2 regions of the uncultured Intestinibacter sp. genome follow, and region 2 is predicted to be linked to the other one. Evidence: riboswitches for the same ligand, from Rfam matches in the RefSeq annotation. Region 2 holds a riboswitch; the other holds the start of a gene.
What was found. A riboswitch is a leader RNA that binds a small molecule or an ion and turns the genes downstream of it on or off. The one in region 2 is predicted to bind S-adenosylmethionine.
Positions count from the first base shown of each region.

Region 1: another riboswitch for S-adenosylmethionine. It lies ahead of RDX53_RS03570 (O-acetylhomoserine aminocarboxypropyltransferase/cysteine synthase family protein); the one in region 2 lies ahead of metK (methionine adenosyltransferase).

Region 1 covers NZ_CABQXJ010000011.1:17,563-21,689, forward strand. Annotated here, with positions in the region: gene lgt (prolipoprotein diacylglyceryl transferase) at 1-233, shown strand, start outside; gene rsmH (16S rRNA (cytosine(1402)-N(4))-methyltransferase RsmH) at 290-1,225, shown strand; SAM riboswitch class I at 1,308-1,408, shown strand; gene RDX53_RS03570 (O-acetylhomoserine aminocarboxypropyltransferase/cysteine synthase family protein) at 1,616-2,902, shown strand; gene RDX53_RS03575 (MATE family efflux transporter) at 3,070-4,127, shown strand, end outside.
Region 2 covers NZ_CABQXJ010000008.1:11,372-15,498, reverse strand. Annotated here, with positions in the region: gene RDX53_RS02735 (ATP-dependent RecD-like DNA helicase) at 1-461, opposite strand, end outside; gene metK (methionine adenosyltransferase) at 704-1,894, opposite strand; SAM riboswitch class I at 2,092-2,194, opposite strand; gene yyaC (spore protease YyaC) at 2,386-2,895, shown strand; gene RDX53_RS02720 (rod shape-determining protein) at 2,987-4,003, opposite strand.

The DNA of each region.
Region 1 (4,127 bases), on a different contig from region 2:
GGGATTTAGGTGTATTTATATTTTTGATGGTATTTAGAAAAAAACAAAAATATGAAGGCCAAATCCTTGCTTACTATTTAATATCATATTCTATAGGAAGATTTTTCATAGAAGGACTTAGAACAGATTCACTTATGTTAGGACCATTAAGAATGGCACAAGTTATAAGTTTAGTATTTATAATTATAGGTGTTGTACTAAATTATGTATTAGCAAAAAAATCTAATAGATAACATTAATATAAAAAATACGACAGTTAGAGATTTTACAGAAAGGAAGTGAATTTTTTATGGAATTCCATCACGTATCTGTACTTTTAGATGAATGTATAGAAAATTTAAATATAAAAGAAGACGGTGTATATGTAGACTGTACAATGGGTGGTGCAGGACACTCAAAAGAAATCGTAAAAAGACTTTCAAAAGACGGACTTTTTATAGGGTTTGACCAAGATAAAAATGCAATAGCTACTGCAAAAGAGAGATTAGCAGAGTATTCTGATAGAGTTAGATTTATTCACAGCAATTTTTCAAATATAAAAGAAGAATTAGAAAAAATAGGTGTATATAAGATAGATGGAGTACTAGCTGACTTAGGAGTTTCTTCTCATCAATTAGACGAAGCTGATAGAGGTTTCTCATATATGCACGATGCTCCTTTAGATATGAGAATGGATATTAGAAAGCCATTTTCTGCTTATGATGTAGTAAATACATACTCAGAAGAGCAACTTGCAAAAATAATAAAAGATTATGGTGAAGACAATTGGGCGAAGAGAATAGCTAAATTTATAGTTGAAGCTAGAGATGAAAAGCCAATCGAAAAAACAGGTGAATTAGTTGATGTAATAAAAAAAGCTATCCCTAAAAAAGCTAGAATAGATGGACCACATCCAGCTAAAAGAACTTTCCAAGCTATACGTATAGAAGTAAATAATGAGCTTGGAGTTATAAACAAAATGATAGACGATGCTGTTTCTATGATGAATAAAGGGGGAAGGATATGTATAATTACATTCCACTCTTTAGAAGATAGAATAGTAAAAAATGAATTTAAAGAATTATCGCTTAGCTGTGTTTGTCCACCAGAACTTCCAATTTGTCAGTGTGATAAAGTTTCTGAAGTTAAAGTTATAACTAGAAAACCAATACTTCCAAGCAAAGAAGAAGTTGAGGCAAATCCTCGTTCAAGAAGTGCAAAACTTAGAGTAGCTGAGAAAAAATAATAAATTAGAAAAATATGTAAAAAATATTGTTTAAAATATACTTTAGGTATATAATTATAAATATCAATCTTAACTAAATAAATTCTTATCAAGAGTGATGGAGGGAATAGGCCCTGAGAAGTCCAGCAACCTATATTAGATAGGTGCTAAATCCTACTTATGTTTTCATAAGAAAGATAAGAGAGAATGAGAAATAAAGCTCTTTTATCGTAAGGTAAAAGAGCTTTTTATAGTATATAGGAAATTATATTACTTTATATTTGGCGATAAGTATAATTTTTTAAATATGCTATAAATAATTTTTATCTTTAAAAAAATTTAAAGATATTTTTATATGTTTAATATAAACATTTTACTTGTATTTAACAATAATATATTCGGAGGGATAACATGACAGAAAGAAAACTAGGTTTTAGTACATTACAAATTCATGGGGGACAAGAACCAGATTCAGCGACAGGTTCTAGATCAGTACCAATTTATCAAACAACATCATATTGTTTTGAAAGTGTGAAGTATGGTGCTGATTTATTCGCATTAAAACAAGAGGGGCATATATATTCAAGAATATCAAATCCAACTGTTCAAGTATTTGAAGATAGAATGGCATTACTTGAAGGTGGAGTAGGTGCAGTAGCATTTTCTTCAGGAATGGGGGCTATAAATGCAGCTATACTTAATATAATACAGGCAGGGGATGAAATAGTAGCAGCACCAACTTTATATGGAGGAACATATAATTTACTTTCAAATATGCTTCCTAAATTCGGTATAAAGGTTCATTTTGTAGACCCAGATGATCCAGAGAGTTTTAGAAAAGCAATAAATGATAAGACTAGACTTGTTTATGCTGAGACAATAGGAAATCCAGGGATAAATTTAATCGATATAGAAGCTATAGCAGATATTGCTCATGAAAACAAAATACCATTTATGCTAGACAATACTTTTGGAACACCTTATTTAATAAAAGTATTTGAACATGGTGTAGATATTGTAGTACATTCAGCAACTAAATTTATAGGTGGTCATGGAACTACTTTAGGTGGGGTTGTTGTTGATAGTGGTAATTTTGATTGGATAGGAAGTGGAAAGTTCCCTTGTTTGACAGAGCCAGATATGTCTTATAATGGTCTTAATTATGCAAAAGATGTTGGAGCTGCGGCTTATGCGACTAAATTAAAAGTTCAATGGTTGAGAGATTCAGGAGCTTGTTTAAGTCCATTTAATGCATTTATGTTATTACAAGGTTTAGAAACAATGTCGCTTAGAATAGAAAGACATATAAGCAATACAAAAGCTATAACTGAGTTTTTAAATAATCACCCTCAAGTTGCATGGGTTAATTATCCAGGGCTTGAAGGCAACAAATATTATGAATTAGGGCAAAAATATCTTCCAAAAGGTGCAGGTTCAATATTTACATTTGGCATAAAAGGTGGGCTTGAAGCAGGCAAGAAATTTATAGAAAGTCTTAAAATATTCTCTCACCTTGCAAATGTAGCAGATGCTAAATCTTTAGTTATACATCCTGCAAGTACTACACATGCTCAACTGAATGAAGAAGAACAAGAATCAGCAGGTGTTAGACCTGACATGATAAGAATGTCAGTTGGTATAGAAGATATAAATGATTTACTTTGGGATATAGACCAAGCTCTAAAAGCAACTTTATAAGAATTGTTGTAAGAAAATACCAATAGGTATATAATTTAAATAAGAGAGTAGTTATTGATGTATATTACATTTTTAGCTACTCTTTATAATTTAAAATAGTAAAAATTAATATTATGTATTTTAAAATATCTATATATTTTAAAATCTTTGTGAAAGAAGGGGTTTGAGTGGAGGCAAGTCAGAATAAAGTCAATTATTTATTTTCTAATTCAGACTTAAGAAAATTGATAGGACCATTAATTGTGGAACAGTTACTTTTAATAGTCGTTGGTTTAGTAGATTCAATTATGGTTGCAAGCGTAGGGGAAGCGGCAGTATCAGCAGTATCTTTAGTAGATACTATTATGGTATTAATAACCCAAGTATTTATTGCATTAGGTACTGGTGGAGCTGTAGTTGCAGGTCAATTTTTAGGTCAAAAAAATGAAGAAAAGTCATGTGAAGCATCAGATCAATTAATGTTATTTTTATTAGTAAGTTCTATAGGAATTATGATTTTGGGATATCTGTTAAAATATTTTATATTATACAAGGTATTCGGAAAATTAGAAGCTGATGTTATGGGATTTGCAAATATATATCTATTGATAGTATTTTTATCAATTCCAGCTATAGCAATATATAATGGAGCAGCAGCTTTGTTTAGAGCTATGGGAAATTCAAAAGTGACTATGAAAATATCAATTCTTATGAATAGTGTAAACTTTATAGGAAATGCAATATTAATATATGGACTAAAAATGGGGGTTGTAGGTGCTGCAATTCCTACAGTTTTCTCAAGATATTTAGCAGCTATAATAGCATTTTATCTTATAAGAAATCAAGATTTACAAATTCATATATCAAAAAAGATGTGTTTTAGATTTAATAAAACTTTAATAAAAAGAATTTTATATATTGGCATACCTAATGGACTAGAAAATAGTATGTTCCAACTTGGAAAAATAGTAGTACTAAATTTAGTTGCAAGTTTTGGTACAGCTGCTATTGCAGCAAATGCAGTTAGTAACTGTCTTGCACTTTTTCAAATAGTACCTGGAATGGCTATAGGTCAAGCTGATTTAGCAGTAGTATCACAATGCGTAGGTGCTGATGATGAATACCAAACAAAATATTATACTAAAAAAATGTTGAAACTAAGTTATATAGGAATAATAATCACGAATATATTTATATTTTTAGCATTAAATCTTATTTTAGATGTATATAACTTATCTGAAGGAAC
Region 2 (4,127 bases):
ATTCCATAAGGAGATAACTGCATAATTATATTTCTAAGCTCTCGATTTTCTTCATAACTCTCTGTTATTTGTTTTATTTTTTTTGAACCTATTCCTTCAACTTCTTTTAATCTCTCTGGAGTGTTTTGGATTACATCTAGAGTATCTACTCCGAATTTTTCAATAATCCTCAATGCCATTTTCTCTCCTATACCATGAATCATACCAGAAGATAAATAAGCGTAAATTCCCTCCAAAGAAGAAGGTGTTATAGGCATAAAACTTGTCACTTCAAATTGTGAGCCATAAGTTTTATGTGTTACCCACTTACCTTCTACCTCTATACTTTCACCGACAGATAATGTCGGCATACATCCTACAATTGTTACCTCTTCGTCCTCATTTGCAAGATAAGCTATAGTGTATCCATTTTCTTCATTTTTAAAAACTATATCACTTATCATACCTTCTAATTTTTCCATAATACACACTCCTAATTGCATTTATATCCTATTAATATATTAATTTATTTCAACTTTATTTTATTATCTTTTATATTTCATTTTATATTCACTGTCAATTATCCATAACTTAATATAATGATTTTAAGTTGTAGATAATTATACCTATAAAAATATTATACTAGTTTTTCAAATAAAAAAAGACCCTGTATTTATATAATACAAGGTCCTTTATATTTAAAGTTATATTAAGTTCTAATTAACTATATACCAGCTTGTTCTTTTAAAGTTTCAGCTTTATCAGTTCTTTCCCATGGTAAATCTATATCAGTTCTACCGAAGTGACCGTAAGCAGCAACTTGTTTGTATATAGGTCTTCTTAAGTCAAGGTCTCTTATTATAGCACCTGGTCTTAAGTCGAAGTTTTTGTTTATTAATTCAACTAATACTTCTTCAGAAACTTTTCCAGTTCCGAAAGTATCAACGAATATTGATAATGGTTTAGCAACACCGATTGCGTAAGCTAATTCTATTTCACATTTGTCTGCAAGTCCAGCAGCAACTATGTTTTTAGCTACGTATCTAGCAGCATAAGCAGCAGATCTATCTACTTTTGTTGGATCTTTACCAGAGAATGCTCCACCACCGTGTCTAGAGTATCCACCGTAAGTATCTATTATTATTTTTCTACCAGTTAAACCAGTATCTCCTTGTGGTCCACCTATAACGAATCTACCTGTTGGGTTGATGTAGTACATAGTTTCTTCATCTAATAATTCAGCAGGTATAACAGCTTTTATAACGTGTTCTATTAAGTCTCTTCTTATAGTTTCGTTATCAACACTTTCACTATGTTGAGAAGATATTAATACAGTATGAACTCTAACTGCTTTGTTTCCTTCGTATTCAACAGTTACTTGAGTTTTACCATCTGGTCTTAAGTAATCTAATAATCCAGATTTTCTAACTTCTGTTAATCTTCTTGATAATTTGTGAGCTAAAGATATTGGAAGTGGCATTAATTCTTCTGTTTCATTACAAGCGAAACCGAACATTATACCTTGGTCTCCAGCACCAACTTTTTCTATTTCTTCTTCAGTTTGTTCTCCTGATTTACTTTCTAAACCTTCATCAACACCCATAGCGATGTCTCCTGATTGTTCATCTATAGCAGTTATTACTGCACAAGTATTGCAGTCGAATCCAAATTTAGCTCTAGTATATCCGATACCTTCTACTGTTTCTCTAACTAATTTTGGGATATCAACATAAGCGTTTGTACTTATTTCACCTGCAACTAATACTAATCCAGTTGTAGTAGTAGTTTCACAAGCAACTCTTGATTGTGGATCTTTTTCTAATAATGCATCTAGTATTGCATCTGATATTTGGTCACACATCTTGTCTGGATGACCTTCAGTAACTGATTCTGACGTAAATAAATGTCTTGCCATTTTAGTTCCTCCTTAAATTTCTATAGTTTATTTTATATCATAATTTGTTCCTAGAAAATCTTTATTGTAATAAAAATTTTCTCACGGGAATTCTAGATTATATTCTTTATTTTACAAGAAATTAAATTCTTTATACTTTCTTATAAATTAAAAAACCTCTTCTATGTAGAAGAGGATATTGTATGCTTAAATACGCGACCTCATCTTTCTAGAATTCTCTCTAGCAGGATTTAGCACCTTCCTTTTTCAAGTGGTTGCTGGGCTTCGTAGGGCCTGTCCCTCAGCCTCTCTTGATAAGGTAATCAAGAAATTTTTCTTTCAAATTTAACACTATAAATGATACCTGTTTTGTGATTCATTGTCAAGCATTTTTGCAATTCTCTTTCCCTGTTTTTGTTTTATTTTTTAATAGTCACAATTTCGTAACTCTTGTAAAAATAGTATTATTTCATACTTTCAACTCATATATTATCTAGAAGGGAGGAACTCCTATGTATTTAGCCAAAGTAAACTATAAAAGAGAAGATGTCACGCATATATTAAGTAATATTCTCAAAAATATAATCTCTGATAATACTGTAATAATATGTATAGGAACAGATCGTGCTATTGGAGATGCACTAGGGCCTCTAGTAGGTACTATGCTCAAAAATAGTGATTTTAAATACCCTGTCTACGGTACATTGGATAATCCTATTCATGCTTTAAACATTTATGAATCAATCGAACAGATTAAAAGCAAACATTCCTCGAGCCAATTTTTAGCCATAGATGCCTGTTTGGGCTCGGCAAGTAACATAGGTAATATACAAATACGAGAAGGACCTATACTTCCAGGCAAGGGCGTAGGTAAGAAATTACCCCAAGTAGGGACTTATTCTATCGTTGGCATTGTAGATAAAATAGATGAAAATAATAGATTTTCTTTTAACAATATAAGGCTTCATTTCATTTTAGAATTAGCAGAAACAATTGCTTTATCCCTGCTCCTTGCAACATAACAAAAAGTAGCTATGGTAAAATAATAAATTTTATATTATTTTAAAATAGCTACTTTTTAGTTTATATCAATATTCTGTTTATTTTAATCGATTATTTTTTAAAGCTTCCACCTGTTTCTAATAAATCAAGTGAACCTAATGATAATCCAGTTCCTTTAGCAACACAAGAAAGTGGGTCATCTGCTAATACTACTTTTATACCTGTACTTTCTTCTATTCTATCGCCTAAACCTTTTAACATAGCTCCTCCACCTGTCATCACTATGCCTTTGTCGCTTATATCAGCTGCTAATTCTGGTGGTGTTTTTTCTAGTAGATTTTTAGTTGCTGCTACTATTTGTTCAACACATGGGTTAAGCGCATCTAATATTTCGTTTGAATTTACAGTTATAGTTACAGGAAGTCCTTTTACTAAGTTTCTTCCGCTGATATTCATAGTTCTTGGCTCGTCCTCTTTAACAGCAGTTCCTATTTCTATTTTTAATCTTTCAGCACTTCTTTCCCCTATTAATACATTGTATTCTTTTTTGATGTATTTGATTATTGCTTCGTCAAATTTATCTCCGCCTAATTTTATAGAGTCACTTACTACTGATCCACCTAATGATATTACAGCTATATCTGTAGTTCCCCCACCGATATCTATTATCATGTTACCATTTGGTTGAGCTATATCTATTCCAGCTCCTATTGCCGCTGCTATAGGTTCTTCTATAATATAAACTTCTCTAGCCCCTGCTTTTCTTGTTGCATCTTCAACAGCTCTTTTTTCTACTTCAGTAACACCTGTTGGTACACAGACCATTATTCTCGGCATTACAAATCTGCCAAATCCTTTTTTCTCTACTATTTTTTCAATAAAATAAGATAGCATTTTTTCTGTTATCTCATAATTTGATATAACACCATCTCTTAATGGTCTTATAACGTCTATATTTGCAGGTGTTCTCCCTATCATTCTTCTTGCTTCTGTACCTACTGCTATAACTTCTTTTAATTTATTATCTACTGCTACTACTGATGGTTCTTCTAGTACTATCCCTTTTTCACTTACATATATCAGTACGTTAGCAGTCCCTAAATCTATACCTATATCAGCTCCTGACATCTATTTTCACTCCTTTTTACATTTTTGCATTTCTAAGTCTTTATATTTATATTAAATTTTATTAATAATCATTAATTCTCCTATTCTACAATATAGGCAAAAATTTGTCTTTAGTCAAGAAAAA